DNA from 3 places in the Litorilituus sediminis genome. Region 2 is predicted to be linked to each of the others. Evidence: predicted binding sites of a transcription regulator. Region 2 holds the regulator's gene; each other region holds the start of a gene.
The links. The regulator NrdR, encoded in region 2, represses ribonucleotide reductase genes. The targets are predictions, from matches to a motif close to AAACACNANATNTNGTGTTT.

Region 1 (7,481 bases), 760 kb from region 2:
GGTAGGTCGAATTGGTCAGCTAATTTGCTGGGAAAACTATATGCCACTGGCACGCTATGCTCTGTATGCTCAAGGGATTGAAATATATATAGCGCCTACTTATGACAGTGGTGATGACTGGTTAGCAAGCATGAAACATATCGCCCGAGAAGGAAAGTGTTGGCTATTAAATTGTGGTGTCGCTCTGCAGCGGCAAGATTTGCCCAGCGACCTTCCTGAGCTAGAGAACTTATACCCTGCAGATGAAGACTGGATTAACCCAGGCGATTCAGCCGTTATTTCTCCGCAAGGTGAAGTGGTTGCCGGGCCAATGAACAAGTGCAAAGGGCACTTACTTGTTGATATTGATGTTGAGTTATCGTCGACATCAAAGCGTGCTTTAGATATTACCGGGCATTATGCTAGACCTGATGTCTTTACTCTGACTGTTGATAGGACTAGATTAGCGCCGATTAACTTTATTGATAAATCAGATTAACCTTGCTCGTTTTCTGCAAGGTTAATCGTTGCTATTATGCCAAGTGAATAGTTGTTGTGGTATGAGTAACGAGTTGATTTAAGCGTAGCGATTTCTAAGCTCAGGTACATCACTGTGATATTGAACAAATTCCACTTCATAGCCATCTGGGTCAATAAAGTAAGCGTTTTCACGGTAGTCATCTTCAGCGCCGTCTTTATCAATGTCAAAGCCGGCAGCTGCTAAGCGCTTAATGACACCTTTAATATCTGAAGTGACAAAGGCAAAGTGTGATAAACCAATTTGATGACCGGTTAAATCGCGGTTTTGACCTTCGCCATTATCATTTAAGGATAAATATTGGTAATCATCGCCAAAGTGAACCCAGTTACGCTTCTTTCCGTACCATTGGCCTTCATCACCGCCACGTACATGCCAATGAGGAAAAGCTGCTCGATAGAAGGCTAAGCTTTTTTCTATGTCGCTTACCACTAAATTTAAATGTTCTAATGTGATCATAATACTCTCCTAAGAGTTGTGAATACTGTCTAATTGCTGTGCTGATAAGTTTTATTGACACGCCATGGTGGATTCAGTCGATTATCTCCTGCCCAGTAAAGTTTTAATTTATTACCGCTGGGATCTGTTGTGATTGCTTCTCGCCATAAATAGCGCTGCTCTGTTGGCAGTTGTTGAAAGTCAATTCCTCTGCTTTGGCATTGTGCGACCCAGTTATCTAAATCTTGATGCTCAAAATATAGGATGGCGCCATTGCTAAATGGCTCTTTTTCCAAACTTAATGAGAAGCTTGCTTCGCCATCTGGGCAGATAAACCTGGCATAATGTGGCGTATCAACAATTTGAGTAAAGCCAAGCGCTAGGTAAAAGTTGTTAGCCGCTTGCATATCGCTTACTGGTAAGGTGATTTGATTCATGTTCATCGTTTTTCTCCTTTACATACCGTATTGATAGCTTTCTTCGTTAGGGAAAGGGTTGTTTGCCAATGCTATTCGCAAGCTTTTTAACGATTCTGCATAGTGGGTTAAGGTGTGCATGCTATAGGCAATCCTGTCTCGAATTTGACTATCACGATGACTTAAGGCACTGCCACCTTGAGTAAAATCATTTAAAATCTCGGTGACGTTACGAATGATCAAATGATCTGGAATAGCGACTAATTTATTATTTTTAAAGGCATTCATGCGCAGTTCTGCGATAGGGTAAGCGCCGCTAATACTATCAACCACTGAAATAAGAAGTGCAGGCTTATGGGCACAGTGTTGTGCTTCGCACATCATAAGAAAGTTTTTTAGTCGTGGTGAAGCAATGCCACTCCATTCTGGGGTAATTAATACTAAGGCATCAGCAGCGTTAACTTGTGCTTGCAAGCCACTCCAGTCACTTGCTGGCATTGCTTTACTTGCATCCTCGCCATCCCATAACGGTATGTTTAATTGGCACAGCTCTATTAGGTTGATTTTGTCAAAGCTATGAGTGGTTTCTGCAAGGTATCTGGCTACTTTTGCGCTTTGTGATGGTGAACGCTGGCTAGCACTGATGATTAATAAATTCATGTTTTCCCCTTTGCCAAAGACTAGATAACTTTACTTATATAAAGTTTTTTGTTTATTAATTGTTAAGTAAAGTAAAATGTTTATTTAATAAAGTCAAGCAATAAAATAAATAAAAAAGTTTACTTAATTACAGGATGGGTAATAATGGTGAGTAAAGTTAAAGAGATATTTGCTTCTTCTTTGAATTTAGCTGTTAGTTGTAGGTATTAGTTACGATGAAAACTCACAATAAAATTTTGCATATGCTCAAGAGCCAGGGCGCGTTAACGGCGAAAACCCTTGCTAATGAATTACAGCTCACTACTATGGCGGTGCGCCAACATATGCAGGCATTGGAACAAAGTGGTGATGTTGATTTTAAGGATGAAAAAGCACCACGTGGTAGGCCAACACGCTATTGGTCGCTAACTGAGCAAAGCAATGAGCTTTTTGATGATAGACATGATGAACTTACCGTACAGCTATTAGACTCAGTTATCGCTATTTTTGGCGATGATGGTCTGGAAAAACTGATCTCTCACCGTGAATCGACAGCACTGGTTAATTACCGTTTGGCATTAGCCGACAAGTATTCTGTTGAAGAAAAGTTAACTGCTTTAGCTAAGGTGCGTAGTGATGAAGGCTATATGGCAACAGTAGAGCAAGACGGTGATATTTATTGGTTATTAGAAAACCATTGCCCTATTTGTGCGGCAGCAAGTAAATGCCAGAATTTCTGTCGTTCAGAATTACAGATATTCCAAACGCTGTTGCAAGAAGTTGCAACTATCTCGAGAGAAGAGCATATCGTTGAAGGTTCAAGGCGCTGTGCTTATAAGGTAACACCACTGAAATAATGCAGAACGCCAGTTATATATACATATTTAACATAATGTATATACAACTAGCTGTTAGTCCATGTTTTTATTGGGTTTGCTACGCGCTTTTTCTATGGTAGTGGCGTAAGCTATGCTCTTTTTGTCGACCTTGGCTAAAGGCAGTAACACGTTTTAAGTAACCAATGACCCGAGTACCGTGATCTATGTTGTCACTACCACATGCCGGGCAGTGATGTAGTGTGCGCTTATCAATTTTTTCACACTCATTACAGATGGTAATTTTCACGTTGATGCAAAAGTAATTACAACCAGTTGCTGCGGCAACATTAAAGAGTTTTACATAAGCGTCGGCCGACAGTGCTTCATCTAAATTTAAATGTAATGCTGAGCCGCCATCAAGGTATTGAGTAATTTCTTTGCCATGTAAAACAAACTTATCTAAATGATTGGTTTCTTCGTCTTCTACTAAGTAGAAGTATGAGTTGTAACAATCGCGATTGACCTGATAGCCATCTTTACTATCCCATTTGGCATTTTTAACCCCTAGGTTTTCAGCCGGCACAAATTCAGTATTAAACATGTAACCATAGGCTTTTTTGGCATCTTGGTTTGCTTGGTAGATTACCTGCAAACGCTCGCTAACAAAGTCTTTATATGCCTGGTTATTACCGACAGTAATATTGCTAAACTCTGCCGCCTCAGCCATGCCATTGATACCAATAGTAAGGAATTGTTTATCTAAGCTGATAAAGCCAGCATCGTATACCGATAGTGCGCCTTGCGCCTTATATTCTTCCATTAACTTACGATAGGCCACTTGGTATTTTTGAATTTTTTCGATTTCTGTTTTTAGATCTCGACCATCTTGCACTAAGCGGTTCATATTTAAGGTAATAACATTGATAGAGCCTGTCGCTACACCACCAGCGCCTAAGGTATAGGAGAAGGTGTTATCGGAAATTTCATTACGCAGGCGACAGCAAGACGCAAGAGAATCAGCGCTATCAGATAAATAGATAAAGAATGAATTACCTTGGGCTTTTTCTTTGGCAAGCTGCATGGCGAATTGCTGATCTTTACACTGACCATTTTCTGTTAGCATGGCAGCGGTAACAACAGGGAAGGTAAGAACTGATTTTTCTCTTTCTTTATTTAACCAAGTTAAAAAGAATTGCTGTAATTGATCTACGGTTTGCCAGTTAGGTTTTGAAAAGTCTGGAAAAACAAAGTCACCAAACATAGAAGCAAAGTAGTGCTGATCAAACAGGGAAATATTCCAAAACACACTTTGATAACCACGTGCAGCGGCAGGCTGATTGATGGCATACACCACATGTTGTAGGTGATTTTCAATCTCAAATTTATGGGTTGTTAGATAATCTTCGCCATATTCTAGACGAGCAAAGTAATCAAAATAAGTTAAAAATTCAACCGTTGCTACCGCACCAGCAAATTGCGCTGAAATAGCAAAAATTAGGTTAACAAATGAGCCACAAAATGATTCTAAGTGCTTAGGCGCTTTAGATTCACCGCCTAGTTTAGTTAAGCCATCAAGTAGAAATGGATACATGCTAATTGAGGTGCAATACGGCTTTAAGCTGGTTTCATCATGCACGTAGATTTCATGATCTTCTATTTGACGTAAGTATTCTTTAGCCAAGTCAGCATCAAAGGTTTCGGCAATTTTATCATGGACTAAGGTGCGATTAATTTGCACGAAGCAATCTTTTAATAGCTCAGCTTCAAGGGTGGCAATATTTTTATGGCTAACATTAGCATTGGCATCCATTTTCGAGCCATCGGCGGCATTTTTGGCTGCAAAGTAATGTTTAATAAAATCTTTTTTATCATTTAATTGTTCTTGATTAAGCCGCAACATTGTCTGCTCCTTGGTTTGAGGTAAAGTTAACTGAGTCTTTAATAAATAAATGATTAAGTTTTTCGCCGGTGTTCATATCACGAAAAACTTGGTTTGAGTTTGGGCTTTCTAAGCCGCCTAATTCTGCTTGCCAAGCACCTGTTTTTAAAAAATCTAAATGTTGGCTGATGTTGATATCTATATGTTTTTCGCCAGAATAAAGGCAGGTTTTTAAACCGACGTTTTTGGCGATAAGTAGTTTTTCGATCAGGGCATTGGCTTGCCATTCACCGCCAAAAAAGACTACACAGCTAATTAAGCCCTTGTATTTTTTTAGCCAGCTTAGGTAGTTTTCTTTAGTTAACGGCATGCCATAATTTTCATTCCATAATTCTGTGCTATGACAGCCTTTGCAACCAACCTTGCAGCCGGTAATGCTAAAGCATAGGCTGATCTCATTGGGTACTTCTTGAAAAACTATGCTGGGTGCTATGCAATTAAAGTCCATTTTAAGACCTATATATAGATATTATTATTTTGTTAAACACAATATATAGTAATTGTTAGAGTCAAATAGTTGATCTTGATCACATTTTTTAGTGAAAATTAAAAACTGAGCACAATATATAGTGTATTTATGAATAACCATATACAAGATATGGTTTTGTTGCTGATTGTTTAAACTAGAGCTGGTTGAAGAATAACAAGCCCGTAAAAACAGAAATGAGATGCGTTAGATTTTTAGCCTGGTAGGAGTGGCTTAGTAATAGTGGTGCTGATAGCAAAAAAGCTATCAGCACACTAGGTCGTGCTAGCTAGTTCGCTTGCGTTATGGTTAATGCTGCATTGGCTGTCATGCCTTGATAAGTTGCAGAAATGGTCACTAAACCAGATTTGTATGTGCTAGCAACGCCGTTGCTACTAATGGTGGCTAAATTAGTTTCACTACTTTGCCAACTCGCATAACGGTTAAGCTCCCTTGAGCTGTTATCAGAATATAAGCCATAAAGTTGATATGTTTGCTGAGCGCCTGCGGCTACTGTGCTGTTGGCAGGAGTTAATGACAAACCGATAAGCGTTGCTTGCGTAACCGTTAGCTCAGTTTGTGCCGATAGTCCGTCAAAATCAGCGCTAATAATAGTTTCTCCAGCAGTGATTGTTGAGCTAAAGCCAGCCGAAATACCTTGTGGTGTAATCACTGCTATATCGGTATTGCTGCTATGCCAAGTGGCTAATTGGCTAACATCGGCACTAGTTTCATCTGAATAAGTGGCGATAGCACTAAATTGCTCTTGGCTAGCGAATGGTATGCTTGGATTTACAGGGGTAATTTGTAAACTTTCAGCAATGGCTTCTGTTACTGTTAAGGTTTCTGTTGCGGTTTTATCTAAGTAGTGCGCAGTGATTTCGGTAACACCTGGAGTAAATGTTTGAGCAACGCCCGATAGCGCGCCAGTAAACTGGATATTAGCCACTTCTGGCGCTGAGCTAGACCAAGCGGCAAGCTCGGTAATATCATAATGTGATGCATCAGAATAAATGGCATGAGCTTGATAAGCTACTTGAGTGCCCGCAGGCGTTATCCTATTTACAGGGCTAACTTGAATGTCAACTAAGGTCGCTGAGGTAACTTCAACTTGGGTAAAACCCGTAAGTTCATTAAATTCTGCGGTAATTTGTGTTGTACCGACCTCAACAGCTGTGGCATAGCCAGCTTGAGCGCCTGTTTCGACAATAGTGACAATAGCTTGATCATCAACAGACCATGTGGCTTGTTTTGAAATATCTTCAACATGACCGTCAGTAAAATAAGCCTGTGCGCTGAAATAAGCCGTGCTGTTTAAAGGCAATTTAGCATTGACTGGGCTAATAACAATTTCACTGAGCACACTGTCAATCACAGTAATATTAGCAGCAGCGGTGAATTCATTGTCTTGATAATTAAAGTTGGCTTTTAATTGGGCGCTGCCTGCTGATTTAGCCGTAATACTTGCGATATCAGATAAGCTGGCAATGTTTTGGTCATCAACTTGCCAAGTCACTTGGGTGGTGACATCGATGGTTTGCTTATTGGCAAGTAATAAGGAAGCAGTAAATTGTTGCTCTGTGCCGATTGGCATGGTTTTATCGTGTGGAATAATGATCAGCTGTTCAACAGACTCGTCCATTACATAGAGTTTTGCTGTTGCGGTAAATTCAAATAAATTTGCGCTGATTGTTGCAGTACCAGCACTGTTGCCTGTGGCTAAGCCTTGACTGTTATTATCGTTAGATATGCTAGCGATAGCTTGATCAGAGACTTGCCAGCTCACCTGCTCAGTGACATCGTCTTGACTACCGTCATCATAATAGGCTGTTGCAGTAAACTGCTGCGACATACCCACTAAAGTGTTTTGCTTGCTAGGAGATATAGTAAAGGTGACTAGTTCTTTACATGGGTTATCGGCACTGCCACAAGCTGGCGCTGGAAAGGGTGAGTCACTGCTGTCACCACAAGCAGTGATTAGTAACAGCAAGCATAACGAAATAAAAGAGCGAATGTGCTTAACTAGTTTCATTATTGTGCTCCTTGCTTAACGGCTTGATTATCATAAATGGTAAATTTTTTCGTGGTAACTTCAACGCGTCTATTTTTATCGCGGTGTTCCTGCGTTAGGTTATCGATTACAGGATTTTGCTCACCAAAGTAGTCACTGGTAATTTGTCGTTTGCTAACCCCTTGAGCTAATAAGTACTGCTCGATACCAGTAACGCGTCTTTTAGATAACTCAAGG
Region 2 (7,481 bases):
TTATGGCGCCAATAATGATAGTGGTTATGTCAAAAATAATCATAGAAAAGGCGGTTGACCAACCACCCGTGTATATTAAGTTTACTGGCAGTGAATATGCGCCTAAGTTAATTGAGCACTTTAAAAAAGAAAACTTACTTAGTTTTGCTGATGTGCCTGAAAAAGATAAAGCAATATGGGATGAGCGTAACATTGTTATTAATATCCCAGATAGTTATGCCAAAGACATGGCTGATGGCAAACCAATTAAAGTTTTCCTTCAGGCTGACTTTAACGATAAGGCGGTAGGGCCACCGGTAAGACGCATTAATGGGGCGGTTCGCGACTTCTCTTTATCCATAGGTTACAAGCGTTTATTACTGCGCGGTGTTGATGTGCGTTTATTAAACCCTGTTAAATTGGTAGAGCAAGATACCGCTAAACCTGACGCTACATTCATACTTATTTCCATGCTAATGGGCGTTTATATGATGATGGCGGCCTTTATGTCGGGTTTATCGGTAGCAATCGATTCAAGTGCGGGTGAGCGAGAGCGTAATGTACTGGAAATGCTACTGTGTCAGCCAGTAAGCACTTTGAAAATTGTACTAGCTAAGCTATGTAGTGCCTCAACAATATCCTTTATCGGTGTTCTTTTGGTTATCGTGTTAACCACTATTTCCGTTGGCTTTGTTGATTTAACCAAAGTTGGCGCCACCTTTAGTTTAGATATTGTTAAAGCATCAACTTTATTGATGTTGTTATTGCCAATTTGTTTCTTTGCTTCGGCTTGTCAGTTGTTTTTAGCTTTTCAAACCAAGAGTTTTAAAGAAGCACAATCGACCGTCAATATGATTATTGCCATTCCAGCCTTTGTGCCATTTGCACTGATGATGATGGATGACAGACCACAATGGCTAGATTGGACCCCAATAGCCGGGCAATCTTTAATCATTGAAGATATTTTTAAAGGTGTTGAGGTCAATTGGTTAGCTATGTTAGCAACAAGCGGTGTCACCATTGCGGTTACCGTTGCTTTAGTGCTGGCGGTTGCTAACAAGTTGAAATCTGAGAAAGTGGTTATGGCGCTAAGCTAGGCGTGTTTATACGCCTGAAAAATAAATATGAATTGCCAAGTACTATTATGTTAAATTCTCAGCAAACAAGAATATCAGCATTTTGTGCCACTGGTGTTGGTGCAAGTAAAGTTGAAAGCAAGGATAGTGGTTTGGATCATCAAATCGTATTTACCCAGTGGATGACGGAGCATGAAAACTTGCTTCGTCATATCATTACCGGCTTTGAAGCAAAGCCGGCTATACAGGATGAACTTTTTCAAGAAATTGCCCTGAACATTTGGCGGGCGCTACCTAAGTTTCGCCAAGATGCCAGCGTAAAAACCTTTGTTGCTCGTATAGCTCATAATGTATTAGCCACTCATGTGGCGAAATCAGTGAAGTCAATTAAGGTCACTCAAGATTTATCACAATTGAACCAAGATGCAGAGCAAGACTGCCCGCTTTCGACACCCTACCAGCAACTGAATAAAGTTCAGCGACAACAACGCCTTGCTGCCTGTATTCGCCAACTAAGCTTAGAGCAACAGCAAGTGATAACACTTGCGCTAGAAGGCATGAGTTATCAGGAAATTGCCCAAGTACTTGATATTACAACGAACTTAGTTGGTGTTCGCTTAAAGCGAGCTAAGACAGCATTAATGCAACGTTTGGAGGCGATATGAGCCAAGAACAGCAACCTGAACAAAATGATAAAAAAGCACTTTCAGCGGAGCAAGAAGAATTGAGTCCATTAGATGATACTTGGGCAGAGCTAAGCCAAGATTGGCAAAGTCAAGCTGTGCCTAAAACTGATATTGCCGCACTGGTTAAGCAGACTAAGCGTCGTACTCAAGGGGCGAAATTGTGTTTTGCTCTTAATATTATTGTCACGCTAGGCTTATTAATCTTTTTCTTATTTGGTGTATGGCAAGGCAAGCTAGGCGAACCCGTAAATACCTATGTGGGTGGTGGCGCATTTTTGTCGATCATTTTTGTCTATTTAGAAACTAAAGTCCGTTTAGCTACGTGGCGACAGTTGTGCGATAGCCCTGAAAAAGCGATAGACAATGCGATTTTATCCTGTCAGTCGTCTATTAAGTATATGGTGATAACGAAACTGTCATTTATTCCCTTTTTAGCCTTAGTAAACTGGTTTGTTTATACCGTTAGCAAGGTAGAAAATAAAGATATGCTAACTGGTTTTATTTATGTGAATGGCTTTATGTTGCTTATGTACGTGTTTGTTGATTACCTGCACAGAAAACGTAAGAAGCAGTATAAACAACTTGTCGATTCTATTTCAGAATTAAAGTCAGGTTAACTCATTGTTGTCGAATTAAATTTCGGCTTTAAGCTTTTTCTTTGTTTTTTACTTGTTGTCTTTCTGTTTTTTCTTCGGTATATTGATTCAAAGCGAAATTTGATCTGGTATGTGAAAATTTCCACCGAATAAAACACCAAAAATTTGGCATAAATCATTGCTAAATGAGCTAAAGTAGCCTGTTTTTATCATGTACAAAACGGCTGCTTTCAGGCAAAATACGCCGCATTAATTTTTGGGATAATCTCTTAACCGTTCTTGCCAATGGCAGACTACTTGAGGAAAAAACATGTTTACTCGTGATATGAATATTGCTGACTTTGATGCTGAGTTATATCAAGCAATGACAAATGAAGTTGAGCGTCAAGAAGAGCATATTGAATTAATTGCTTCAGAAAACTACTGTAGCCCGCGTGTACTTGAAGCACAAGGATCGCAATTAACTAACAAATACGCTGAAGGTTACCCTGGTAAGCGTTACTATGGTGGTTGTGAGTACGTAGATGTAGCTGAGCAATTAGCCATTGATCGTGCAAAAGAATTATTTGGCGCAACCTATGCCAATGTTCAGCCTCATGCTGGTTCTCAAGCAAATGCTGCTGTTTTCCAAGCACTAGTTACGCCAGGCGGTAAAGTATTAGGTATGAGCTTAGCTCATGGTGGTCACTTAACTCATGGTTCACATGTTAACTTTTCTGGTAAGTCATACGAAGCAATTCAATACGGTTTACACCCTGAAACAGGTGACATTGACTATGAAGAGTTAGAGCGTTTAGCAGAAGAGCATAAGCCTGAAATGATCATTGGTGGTTTCTCAGCATTCTCTGGTATTGTTGATTGGGCTCGTATGCGTAAGATTGCTGATAAAGTTGGCGCTTACTTTATGGTTGATATGGCTCACGTTGCCGGTTTAATTGCTGCGGGTCTTTACCCTAACCCTGTACCACATGCGCACGTGGTTACCACAACGACGCATAAAACATTAGCTGGCCCACGTGGTGGTTTAATTGTTTCTGGCTGTGATGATGAAGAGATTTACAAGAAGTTAAACTCGGCAGTATTCCCAGGTGGTCAAGGTGGTCCTTTAATGCACATTATCGCTGCTAAAGCGGTTGCATTTAAAGAAGCGTTAGCACCAGAGTTTAAGGTTTACCAAGAAAAAGTATTAGAAAATGCTAAAGCTATGGTAGCGGTACTTCAAGAGCGTGGTTATAAAGTTGTATCAAACGGTACAGAGAACCACTTATTACTTCTTGATTTAATCGATAAAGATATCACAGGTAAAGATGCTGATGCTGCACTTGGTCGCGCGCACATTACTGTGAACAAAAACTCAGTACCAAATGATCCACGTTCACCATTCGTTACTTCAGGTTTACGTTTAGGTACGCCAGCAATCACTCGTCGTGGTTTTGGTGTTGAAGAAACTCAAGCGTTAACTGGCTGGATTTGTGACATCTTAGATGACTTAGATAACGAAGAAGTAAATGCTCGTGTTCAAGGTCAAGTTAAAGAGCTTTGTGCTCGCTTCCCTGTTTATAAATAACAGTAATGCACAGTTAACTTGTTAAGTTAATGGTTAAAAGGTCGCTATTTAGCGGCCTTTTTTGTTAATGACACTTTAAGACCTGGTACAGCTTATGAAAAAAATAATGACCTTTAGTATACTTTCCCTTATCGCCTACTTACTGTTTTGGCCGGTAGAAATCTCGCCTGTTGCTTGGCAAGCACCAATCAACAAAGGCTATCAAGGAAGCTTTGCACAGAACGAATATTTAAGTGCAATTGAAACCATTGATTTGGCAGGCAGTGAAGGGCCAGAGGCCATCGCTTTGTCGGCAAATGGTTTAGTGTATTTTTCCTTACTTAATGGCGATATTAAGTTTTTAGATGCACAAGGAAAAGTACAGCATTTTGCCAACACAGCGGGTCGCCCATTAGGTATCGCCTTTAATCAACAAGGAGAGCTTATTGTTGCAGATGCTTTTCGCGGCTTACTTAAGGTTAATCAAGCGGGCGAAGTAACAGAGCTCGTGACAAGGGTTGATGGTATCGCGGTTAATTATGCCAATGATTTAGATATAGCCGATGATGGTAAAATTTACTTTTCTGATGCCAGTACTAAATTTCATGCAAAAAAATACGGCACCTATCAAGCAAGCTTACTGGATATTAATGAGCATGCTGGCAACGGTAGGTTGCTAGTGTTTGATCCTGTTACAGGGAAGGCAAAAACGCTAGCTAAAGGGTTTAACTTTGCTAATGGTGTTGCTTTAAGCCATGATCAAAATTGGCTGCTATTAAATGAAACAGGTAGTTATCGGCTATTAAGAATTGGTATTACAGCAGATAATTATCAACAGCAAAGTGTCTTGATTGATAACTTACCCTCTTTTCCTGATAACCTAAGTCGTGGTATCAGTGATATAGATAACTCACTCTATTGGTTAGGTTTAGTAAGCCCAAGAAGTGCCATTTTAGATAAAGTTTCCAACTCGCCGTTTTTACGTAAAGTGATTCAACGTTTACCTTTAGCCATTAGACCGAAAGCAAAACCTTATGGTCATGTGATTGCGATAAATGATCACGGGGAAGTTATCTACAACTTACAAGATCCAAGTAAAAAGTACGGCTACAATACCGGCGCCTTGATTAAAGGTGATACCCTTTATGTTAGTAGCTTACATGAAAAAACACTTGGGAAGCTGGCTAACTTTAGCAAAATCCCCCGTCAGCAAAAATAATTAAGCTATCTAGTTAAGAACTTTAGCTTAATGCTGCATTTTCGATTAAAATGCTTGGCTGAAAATTATCTTAATTTTAAATCAGAGGTAAGGTATGTATTGTCCTTTTTGCTCAGCACTGGAAACAAAAGTAATTGATTCACGTTTAGTGTCTGATGGACATCAAGTAAGACGTCGCCGTGAATGCTTGGCATGCCATGAGCGTTACACAACCTTTGAAAGTGCAGAGCTTGTTATGCCGCGCATTATTAAACGCGATGGTACGCGCGAGCCATTTAATGAAGAAAAAATGGCCAGCGGTTTAACTCGCGCTTTAGAAAAACGCCCTGTCAGTACCGAACAGGTAGAGTTAGCGATTAATAAGCTAAAGTCACAAATGCGTGCCACTGGCGAACGTGAACTGACCAGCGAAATGCTAGGTAATTTGATTATGGCGCAACTTAAAGAGCTAGATAAGGTGGCTTACTTGCGCTTCGCTTCAGTTTATTTATCTTTTGAAGATATCAGTGAATTTGCTGATGAGATTGCTCGTTTGGGCAGTGAAAAAAATGGTAAAGATAAAAAGATTAGTAAAAAGCTTGCTCAAGGTAATTAGCGCGTGCCAACAGTAAAGCAAGCAAGTAGTCAGTTTACACTCGATGATCATAAATATATGGCCTTGGCTATTGAGCTTGCCAAAAAAGGTCATTACACCACGTCACCCAACCCTAGAGTCGGTTGTGTTTTAGTTAACAATAATCAAATTATTGGCCAAGGTTTTCATGCTAAAGCGGGCTTAGCTCATGCCGAAGTCAATGCCTTAGCTGAAGCTAAAAAGCATTATCCTGAGCTTATTCAAGGTGCTACAGCTTATGTTACCTTAGAGCCATGCAGCCATACCGGGCGAACACCACCCTGTGCCCAAAAACTTATTGATGCTAAGGTTGCTCGTGTCGTTTCTGCTATGGTTGACCCAAACCCTAAGGTGTCTGGTCGAGGCTTAAAAATGTTATCGGATCAAGGCATAGTTGCGCAATCTGGTCTGTTAGCAGCAGAGGCTAGTTTGTTAAATGTCGGTTTTATTAAACGCATGACAGTAAAAGTGCCTTACGTTCGTTGTAAGCTTGCCGCCAGTTTAGATGGTAAAACGGCAATGCAAAGTGGTGAAAGTAAGTGGATAACTGCAAATGAAGCCAGAGAAGATGTACAAAGGTTAAGAGCGCAGAGCTGCGCTGTTATAGCCGGTGCTGATTCTGTATTATTTGATAATGCCAAAATGAACCTTCGTTGGTCGCAATTAGGTTATTTAGCAAAAACCTATCCTGAAAATAAATTAAGACAGCCACTTAGGGTAATCATTGATAGCCAGCACCGACTAACTCCATCGCTTGAGTTATTTAAGCAAGAGTCACCTATATTAATCGTACAAACTTTTGCTGAAACGCACCTTGAAAACCAACAGCAATGGCCTCATTTTGTTGAGCATATTCAGGTAAAAGCAACATACGACAACAAGGTATGTTTACGTGAATTGCTTGCTGTGCTTGCCAAGCGTGAAATTAATGAAGTACTCATTGAGTCAGGTGCAAAATTAGCCGGCGCTTTTATTGAGCAAGATTTAGTGGATGAGCTAATACTGTATCAAGCAGGTAAACTCATTGGTGGTGATGGCAAAAACCTAGTAGAAATGCCGAGCATTCAATCACTTTCGCAAGCAAAGCAATTAAAAATCAATGATGTTCGCATGCTAGGACGTGATATTAAAATTACCGCAAAATTTGAAAGAGAATAATATGTTTACTGGAATTATTGAAGCTGTTGGTAAAATTAAAGCGATAAATATCAATAGTCAAGGCGCACGCATAGTTATCGCGACAGATAGCTTAGATATGAGCGATGTTAACTTAGGTGACTCTATTGCTACCAATGGTATTTGTTTGACCGTTGTAGAGTATGATTCAGCAAGCTTTAGCGCTGATGTTTCCAATGAAACATTAAAAAGAACAGGTTTTGCTAATTATCAGGTAGGTAGCAAGGTTAATCTTGAAAAAGCCATGTTGGCGAGCACGCGTTTTGGCGGCCACATGGTCTCAGGGCATGTTGACGGTATTTCACAAGTGTTATCTATTCAAAACAATGGCAACAGTATCGAATACTGGCTCTCTATGCCAAAAGAATTAGCACATTACATTGCTGAAAAAGGCTCTGTCACCATAGACGGTACTAGTCTGACTGTAAACGCCTTGCGAGATGATAGTTTCCGCTTGACCATAGTGCCACATACGGTGAAAGAAACTATTTTTGCGCAATACCAAGTAGGTACTAAGGTTAACTTAGAGGTTGATCTGATTGCTCGCTACCTTGAGAGATTATTGCAAGGTAATTCTCATAACGAGAATG
Region 3 (7,481 bases), 1.3 Mb from region 2:
CTGTTGCCTAAGAACATAGGCTCAAGTAAAGCATCATTTGGAGTTTGATTAAAGGTAGTATAAGGCATGGTTGTTATTCCTGTACGCCATGTTTGGCATAACAAGGGCTATTTGTATTAGCCCTTGTTATTAATTTTTAATGGTAATTTAGTTTTATTAGATTTTACAAGCGCCGCCAGCACAGCCGTCATCTTCAACTTCAACATCGTCAGTCGCACCATCGCGTGTATTATGATAATACATGGTTTTAACGCCTAATTTATAGGCGGTTAAGATATCTTTTAGTATCTGTTTTACTGGTACTTTGCCACCTTCAAATTTTGAAGGGTCATAATTCGTGTTGGCAGAAATAGTTTGATCAACAAACTTTTGCATAATGCCAATTAATTCAAGGTAGCCATCATTATTTGGAATATTCCACAGTAACTCGTAGTTATCTTTTAAGTTTTTATAATCAGGTACTACTTGTTTTAAAATACCATCTTTACTGGCTTTTACGCTGATAAGGCCACGTGGTGGCTCAATACCATTGGTCGCATTTGATATTTGCGATGATGTTTCTGATGGCATTAACGCAGAAACAGTAGAGTTTCTAACACCAAATTCTTTAATGCTGGCGCGTAAGCTTTCCCAATCAAGGTGCAATGGCTCACCGGTAATATCATCAATAGATTTCTTATAAGTATCTATTGGTAAAATTCCTTGTGATAAGCGTGTTTCATCAAACTTAGGGCAAGCACCTTGCTCTTTAGCTAACTGATTCGATGCTTTAAGTAGGTAGTACTGAATTGCTTCAAAAGTACGGTGCGTTAAGTTATTGGCACTGCCATTTGAGTAGTACATACCATTTTTAGCCAAGTAATAAGCATAGTTAATAACACCTATACCTAAGGTTCTACGACCCATAGTGGCATTTCTTGCTGCTGCAATGGGGTAGTCTTGGTAATCTAATAAACTATCTAGTGCTCGAACAGCTAAATCAGCTAGACCTTCTAATTCATCTAATGAATCAATAGCGCCTAAGTTAAATGCCGATAACGTACATAAGGCTATTTCACCCGTTTCATCATTGATGTCATTTAAAGGCTTAGTAGGTAAGGCAATCTCTAAACATAAGTTACTTTGGCGAATAGCTGCTTTACTTGGTTCAAACGGGCTATGGGTATTACAGTGGTCAACATTCTGCAAATAGATTCGACCTGTGCTAGCACGCTCTTGGGCAAACAAAGTAAACAATTCAATCGCTTTAATACGTTTTTTACGAATTGACTCATCGTTTTCATATTGCACATATAACTGTTCAAACTTTTCTTGATCTTCAAAGAAGGCATCATATAAGCCAGGGACATCACTTGGGCTAAATAATGTAATAGAGCCACCTTTAATAAGACGTTGATACATCAATTTATTAAATTGAACACCGTAATCTAGGTGTCTTACCCGGTTTTCTTCAACACCACGGTTATTTTTTAGTACAAGTAAGCTTTCAACTTCTAAATGCCATAGAGGGTAGAACAGGGTAGCCGCGCCACCACGTACACCACCTTGAGAGCAGCTTTTAACGGCTGTTTGAAAGTGTTTATAAAACGGAATACAACCTGTGTGAAATGCTTCACCACTACGAATGCTACTACCCAGCGCTCTAATACGACCGGCATTAACGCCAATACCAGCTCGTTGAGAAACGTACTTAACAATAGAGCTTGATGTCGCATTAATTGAATCTAAGCTGTCATCACATTCAATTAATACACAAGACGAAAACTGACGAGTAGGAGTACGTACACCAGCCATGATTGGTGTAGGTAATGAAATTTTAAAACGCGATATCGCATGATAAAACTCTTCTACATATTGTAAGCGTGTTTCACTTGGGTATTTTGCAAATAAACAAGCAGAAACCAAGATATATAAAAACTGCGCGCTTTCATAAATTTCACCGCTAACACGGTTTTGAACTAAATATTTACCTTCTAGCTGCTTAACTGCGGCATAGCTAAAGTTTAAGTCTCGGCTATGATCAATAAAGCTTTGCATATGAGCAAAATCACTTTCACTATAATCCGCTAGTAAATGCTGATCGTATTTTCCTGCTTCAACAAGCTTAACAACATGTTCGTAGAGTGTTGGCGGTTCAAATTGACCATAGGCTTTTTTACGTAAATGAAATACTGCTAATCTTGCCGCTAAATATTGATAGTCAGGCGTGTCTTCTGAGATAAGATCGGCAGCAGCTTTAATAATAGTCTCATGAATGTCTTCAGTTTTAATGCCATCATAAAATTGAATGTGAGATTTTAACTCAACCTGAGATACAGATACTTGTTCAAGGCCATCAGCTGCCCACGCTATTACGCGGTGAATTTTTTCTAAATCAATGGCTTCTTTTTCGCCATTTCGTTTGGTTACAAAAAGGTTATTGTTCATGAAGTACCTGCATAGCAATTATTGTTATTTTTCCCTAATAAAAAATCCTACGCGTTTCGAAAAAATGTACAAACATCTTTAATTCAAGCGTTGAAATAACAACTGAGCATTGAATGCACAATATCTAGGGTTTTTTATAATTCTAGGCACAAGATAATGAGGTTTTAGCTATTTTGCAAGTGCTAAAAACACTTGCTTTTTTTAGGGGATTTGACTTACAAAGTTTGTGTTAGTTGCTACTAACCTAGTAGCGTTATTTTATTTGGCATTTAAACAAAATCAATCATTATTTTGATAAAAGTTCCCATTAAATTTTTATCAAAATAATTTTTATCTAAAAATTTAATGGGCTAGCTAAATTTTACATAGTAAGATGAAATTTTCTTACAATTCAAAGGTTTATGTTTTTAGCTCAAACAATAATCAAGTTGTTTATTAATGCACCTTATGCCTCAAGCTTCTGACAGCAAATAATGTAATTAACATCAAGAGATGGTGATAAGGTATGGTTTTCCGTAAGCGGATTATAATGGATACCGCAGGTATCGATACATTTTAATCCATGTTTTTCAGCCCAGCCAATTAATGTTGATGGACGAATAAATTTATCGTGATCATGTGTTCCATCAGGTACCAGCTTAAGTAACTTTTCAGCAGCAACAATCGCCAGTAAATAAGCTTTAATGCTTTTATTTAGTGTGGAAAAAAAGACTAAGCCACCAGGCTTTACCATATCACTACAAGCTTGCACGATAGACTCAGGTGAGGGGACATGCTCTAGCATTTCCATACAAGTGACTATATCAAAAGTATTGGCGCTGTTATTTGCCTTCTCTTCCGCTGTGATTTTTTCATAGTCAATCTCAAGCTTACTCTCTAAGGCATGAAGTTTGGCAATATTTAATGGTTCTTCACCCATATCAATACCTGTAACTTTTGCGCCTAACTTGGCAAGAGATTCACTTAAAATACCACCGCCGCAACCAACATCAATGACTTGTTTTTTAAACAGACCGTTATCATTACCTGAATTTTGTTGCGCTAAGTGCTGACATATATATTGCACTCTCAGCGGATTAATTTGGTGTAATGGCTTAAAGTCACCATGTAAATCCCACCACTGGCTGGCAACACTTTCAAATTTTGCAATTTCTTCATTACTTACGTTGAGAGAGTTATTCATTACCTGTTTTATCTCTTTAATTTAAGGCGTGTCAGGATTCTAAACCAAACTGATTTTTAAACAAAGAAAATAGATCAAAGTTAGCCGCTTTTTCATAGCGATTAGTACGTTTTATAGCCGCTTGAAAGGGGATGTAATAAAGCAGTATGGCATCGGAAAAAATTGTGCTAGTATGCAGCGTTGATTACTAATTTATAGTAAATAAGATAACAATAAAAATCTTTGTATTTTAATGGTATTAATGACCTGACAATGTCCATATTCATTGATACCTAGTTTAAGTTAAGGGATACCGTCGATTTATGTCCGATCTGGCCAAAGAAATACTTCCAGTTAATATAGAAGATGAATTAAAAACCTCCTATTTAGATTATGCTATGAGTGTAATTGTAGGGCGTGCTTTACCTGATGTTCGTGATGGGTTAAAGCCGGTACACCGTCGTGTGTTATACGCAATGGATGTATTAGGAAATGACTGGAATAAAGCCTATAAAAAATCAGCTCGTGTTGTTGGTGATGTAATAGGTAAATATCACCCTCATGGTGATACTGCTGTATACGACACCATAGTACGTATGGCGCAACCGTTTTCTATGCGTTATATGCTAGTAGATGGCCAAGGTAACTTTGGTTCTGTCGATGGTGATAGCGCAGCGGCAATGCGTTATACCGAAATTCGAATGGATAAAATTTCCCATTCAATTCTAGCGGACTTAGATAAAGAAACCGTTGATTTTGTACCTAACTATGACGGTACTGAGCATATTCCAGCCGTAATGCCAACGCGAATTCCTGCATTATTAGTCAATGGTTCCTCTGGTATTGCTGTAGGTATGGCAACCAATATACCTCCACATAACTTAACAGAGGTAATCAATGGTTGTTTAGCGCTTATTGATAACAACGATATTAGTATTGATGAGTTAATTGAACATATACCAGGTCCTGATTTTCCTACCGCAGGTATTATCAGTGGTCGTGCTGGTATTCAAGAAGCTTACCGCACTGGCCGTGGCAAGATTAAGATTAGAGCCCGTGCAGAAATTGAAGTAAATGAATCAACAGGTAAAGAGACCATTGTTGTTCACGAGTTACCATATCAAGTAAACAAAGCTCGCCTAATTGAAAAAATGGCTGAGCTAGTGAAAGAAAAACGCTTAGAAGGCATTTCAGCTTTACGTGATGAGTCTGATAAAGACGGTATGCGTATGGTAATTGAAGTTAAGCGAGGTGAAGTAGGTGAAGTCGTTCTTAATAACCTATACAAGCTAACACAAATGCAAGTTTCTTTTGGTTTGAATATGGTTGCCTTAGCAAATGGTCAGCCGAAAATATTCAACTTAAAAGAAATGTTAGAAGCGTTTGTACTGCACCGCCGTGAAGTGGTTACCCGCCGTACTATCTTCGAACTTCGCAAAGCCAGAGATAGAGCACATATCTTAGAAGGTTTATCTATCGCATTAGCGAACATTGAACCTATTATTCAATTAATTCAAGAGTCTAACTCAAGAAAAGAAGCCGAAGAAAAGCTTACCGCTCAAGGTTGGGAGCTTGGTAATGTTAGTGGCATGTTAGAGCGTGCCGGTACACATGCAGCACGCCCAGAATGGTTAGAAGACGAATATGGTATTCGCGATGGCATCTATTACTTAACTGCACAGCAAGCGAAAGCGATTGTTGAATTGCAATTGTATAAGTTAAGTGGCTTAGAGCACGAAAAGATTCTAAATGAGTACAAAGAGTTATTAGACCTAATTGCTGAATTAATGCATATTTTAGCTAGCCCTGAGCGTTTAATGGAAGTTATTTGCGAAGAGTTAGAAGCAATTAAAGAAGAATTTGGTGACGAGCGCCGTACTGAAATCACTAATGCATCGCATGATTTATCATTAGAAGACTTAATTACAGAAGAAGATGTTGTGGTAACCTTGTCACATGAAGGCTACGTGAAGTATCAGGTATTATCTGATTATGAAGCGCAGCGTCGAGGCGGTAAAGGTAAAGCTGCGACTAAGATGAAAGAAGAAGATTTCATCGAAAGATTATTAGTTGCTAATACTCACGATACGATTTTATGTTTCTCAAATCGCGGTAAATTGTATTGGTTGAAGGTATTCCAGTTACCATTAGCAAGTAGAACATCGCGTGGTCGCCCAATTGTTAATATTCTGCCGTTAGAGCAGGATGAACGTATCACAGCTATCTTGCCAGTTAGAGAGTACGAAGAAGATAAGTTTATTATCATGGCAACCGCATCTGGTACAGTGAAGAAGACAGCCTTAACTGCGTACTCTAATCAAAGAGCAAATGGTATTATCGCTTTAAATCTTCGCGATGATGACACTCTTATTGGTGTTGATATTACCGATGGTAATAATGACATTATGCTGTTCTCAGACGCAGGTAAGGTTGTTCGCTTTAATGAGAAAGTGAAAGACAGTGAAACGGGTGAAATTAAGATTGATCCAGAAACGGGTGAACAGCGCTGGGCACTGAAACCTATCGGTAGAACCGGTACTGGTGTTCGCGGTATGAAACTAGAAGGTGATCAAAAAGTTGTATCACTGATTGTACCTAAGAACGATGGGCCAATTTTAACGATTACCGAGAATGGCTTTGGTAAGCGTACCGACTTAGCTGAATATCCGGCTAAGAGTCGTGCAACTAAGGGTGTTGTATCCATTAAAGTCAGTGAACGTAATGGTCCGGTTGTTGGTGCAGTTCAAGTAGAAGAGCAAGATGAAATCATGCTTATTACTGATAACGGTACCTTAGTAAGAACACGTGTTAATGAAGTGAGCGTAATTGGTCGAAATACCCAAGGTGTTCGTATGATACGTACCGCTGATGATGAGCATGTAGTTGCCTTACAACGAATTGATGAGATAGAAGAGCCAGAAGAAATATTAGAAGGTGAAGCTAGCTCAGAAGATAATGTAAACTCAGAGCAAAGCGCGCAGCAAGAAGCGAGCGACGCGAGTGATGAAGCGCAAGAATAGCTTCAAACATTATTCTCTTAAAAGGCGGTAATTACCGCCTTTTTTATGCCTTATAGAGGCAAGTTTATTTAGAAAATGAATAGCGCTTTGTTAAAGCGCGCTTATAAAGTCATTAGTGTTAGTAGGAAGAAAAATGTCAGTCGTTTATAACTTTTGTGCAGGTCCTGCCATGTTGCCAGCACCTGTTATGGCAAAAGCCCAACAAGAATTTCTAAATTGGCAAGGTACCGGTAGCTCTGTTATGGAGTTAAGTCATCGAAGTGGTATTTATATCGAGATGGCAAAACAAGCAGAAGCCGATCTTCGAGAATTAATGTTAATACCTGATAATTATAAAGTATTATTTTGTCATGGCGGTGGTCGAGGACAATTTTCTGCTGTGCCTTTAAACTTATTACCAGCAGGTAAATCGGCTGATTATATCATTTCAGGCTCTTGGTCAAAATCGGCAGCAAGCGAAGCAAAAAAGTTTGGCGATATTAATGTTATAGATATCACCAAAACAGGTGAAAACACCACGGTACAAGAGCCATCAAGCTGGCCATTAAATCCAAATGCCGCTTATGTTCATTATTGTCCTAATGAAACCGTTAATGGCATAGAAATTAATGAAGTGCCTGAAACAAACGGTGTTCCCTTAGTTGCAGATATGTCATCGACTATTTTGTCACATGAAATTGATGTGACTAAGTTTGCGTTAATTTATGCAGGGGCACAGAAAAACATAGGTCCTTCAGGTTTAACTATCGTTATAGTCAGAGAAGACTTGCTAGGTCAAGCACAAGCTGCAACCCCTTGTATTATGAATTACAAAACCGCAGCAGATAACGACTCTATGTATAACACACCACCGACCTATGCCTGGTATTTAG

Region 1: the regulator NrdR is predicted to act here: its motif matches at 5,323-5,342, upstream of nrdG (anaerobic ribonucleoside-triphosphate reductase activating protein).
Region 3: the regulator NrdR is predicted to act here: its motif matches at 2,541-2,560, upstream of nrdA (class 1a ribonucleoside-diphosphate reductase subunit alpha).

The regions. Positions count from the first base shown of each region.
Region 1 is NZ_CP034759.1:2,441,064-2,448,544, reverse strand. Features, by position in the region: gene EMK97_RS10955 (carbon-nitrogen hydrolase family protein) at 1-478, shown strand, start outside; gene EMK97_RS10950 (VOC family protein) at 557-976, opposite strand; gene EMK97_RS10945 (VOC family protein) at 1,006-1,398, opposite strand; gene EMK97_RS10940 (NADPH-dependent FMN reductase) at 1,411-2,031, opposite strand; gene EMK97_RS10935 (helix-turn-helix transcriptional regulator) at 2,247-2,867, shown strand; gene nrdD (anaerobic ribonucleoside-triphosphate reductase) at 2,947-4,728, opposite strand; gene nrdG (anaerobic ribonucleoside-triphosphate reductase activating protein) at 4,715-5,215, opposite strand; gene EMK97_RS10920 (Ig-like domain-containing protein) at 5,523-7,265, opposite strand; gene EMK97_RS10915 (OmpA family protein) at 7,265-7,481, opposite strand, start outside.
Region 2 is NZ_CP034759.1:1,676,160-1,683,640, reverse strand. Features, by position in the region: gene EMK97_RS07520 (ABC transporter permease) at 1-1,076, shown strand, start outside; gene EMK97_RS07515 (RNA polymerase sigma factor) at 1,124-1,720, shown strand; gene EMK97_RS07510 (hypothetical protein) at 1,717-2,358, shown strand; gene glyA (serine hydroxymethyltransferase) at 2,648-3,904, shown strand; gene EMK97_RS07500 (SMP-30/gluconolactonase/LRE family protein) at 3,999-5,102, shown strand; gene nrdR (transcriptional regulator NrdR) at 5,197-5,697, shown strand; gene ribD (bifunctional diaminohydroxyphosphoribosylaminopyrimidine deaminase/5-amino-6-(5-phosphoribosylamino)uracil reductase RibD) at 5,755-6,873, shown strand; gene EMK97_RS07485 (riboflavin synthase) at 6,875-7,481, shown strand, end outside.
Region 3 is NZ_CP034759.1:411,168-418,648, forward strand. Features, by position in the region: gene nrdB (class Ia ribonucleoside-diphosphate reductase subunit beta) at 1-68, opposite strand, end outside; gene nrdA (class 1a ribonucleoside-diphosphate reductase subunit alpha) at 157-2,427, opposite strand; gene ubiG (bifunctional 2-polyprenyl-6-hydroxyphenol methylase/3-demethylubiquinol 3-O-methyltransferase UbiG) at 2,873-3,610, opposite strand; gene gyrA (DNA topoisomerase (ATP-hydrolyzing) subunit A) at 3,913-6,609, shown strand; gene serC (3-phosphoserine/phosphohydroxythreonine transaminase) at 6,743-7,481, shown strand, end outside.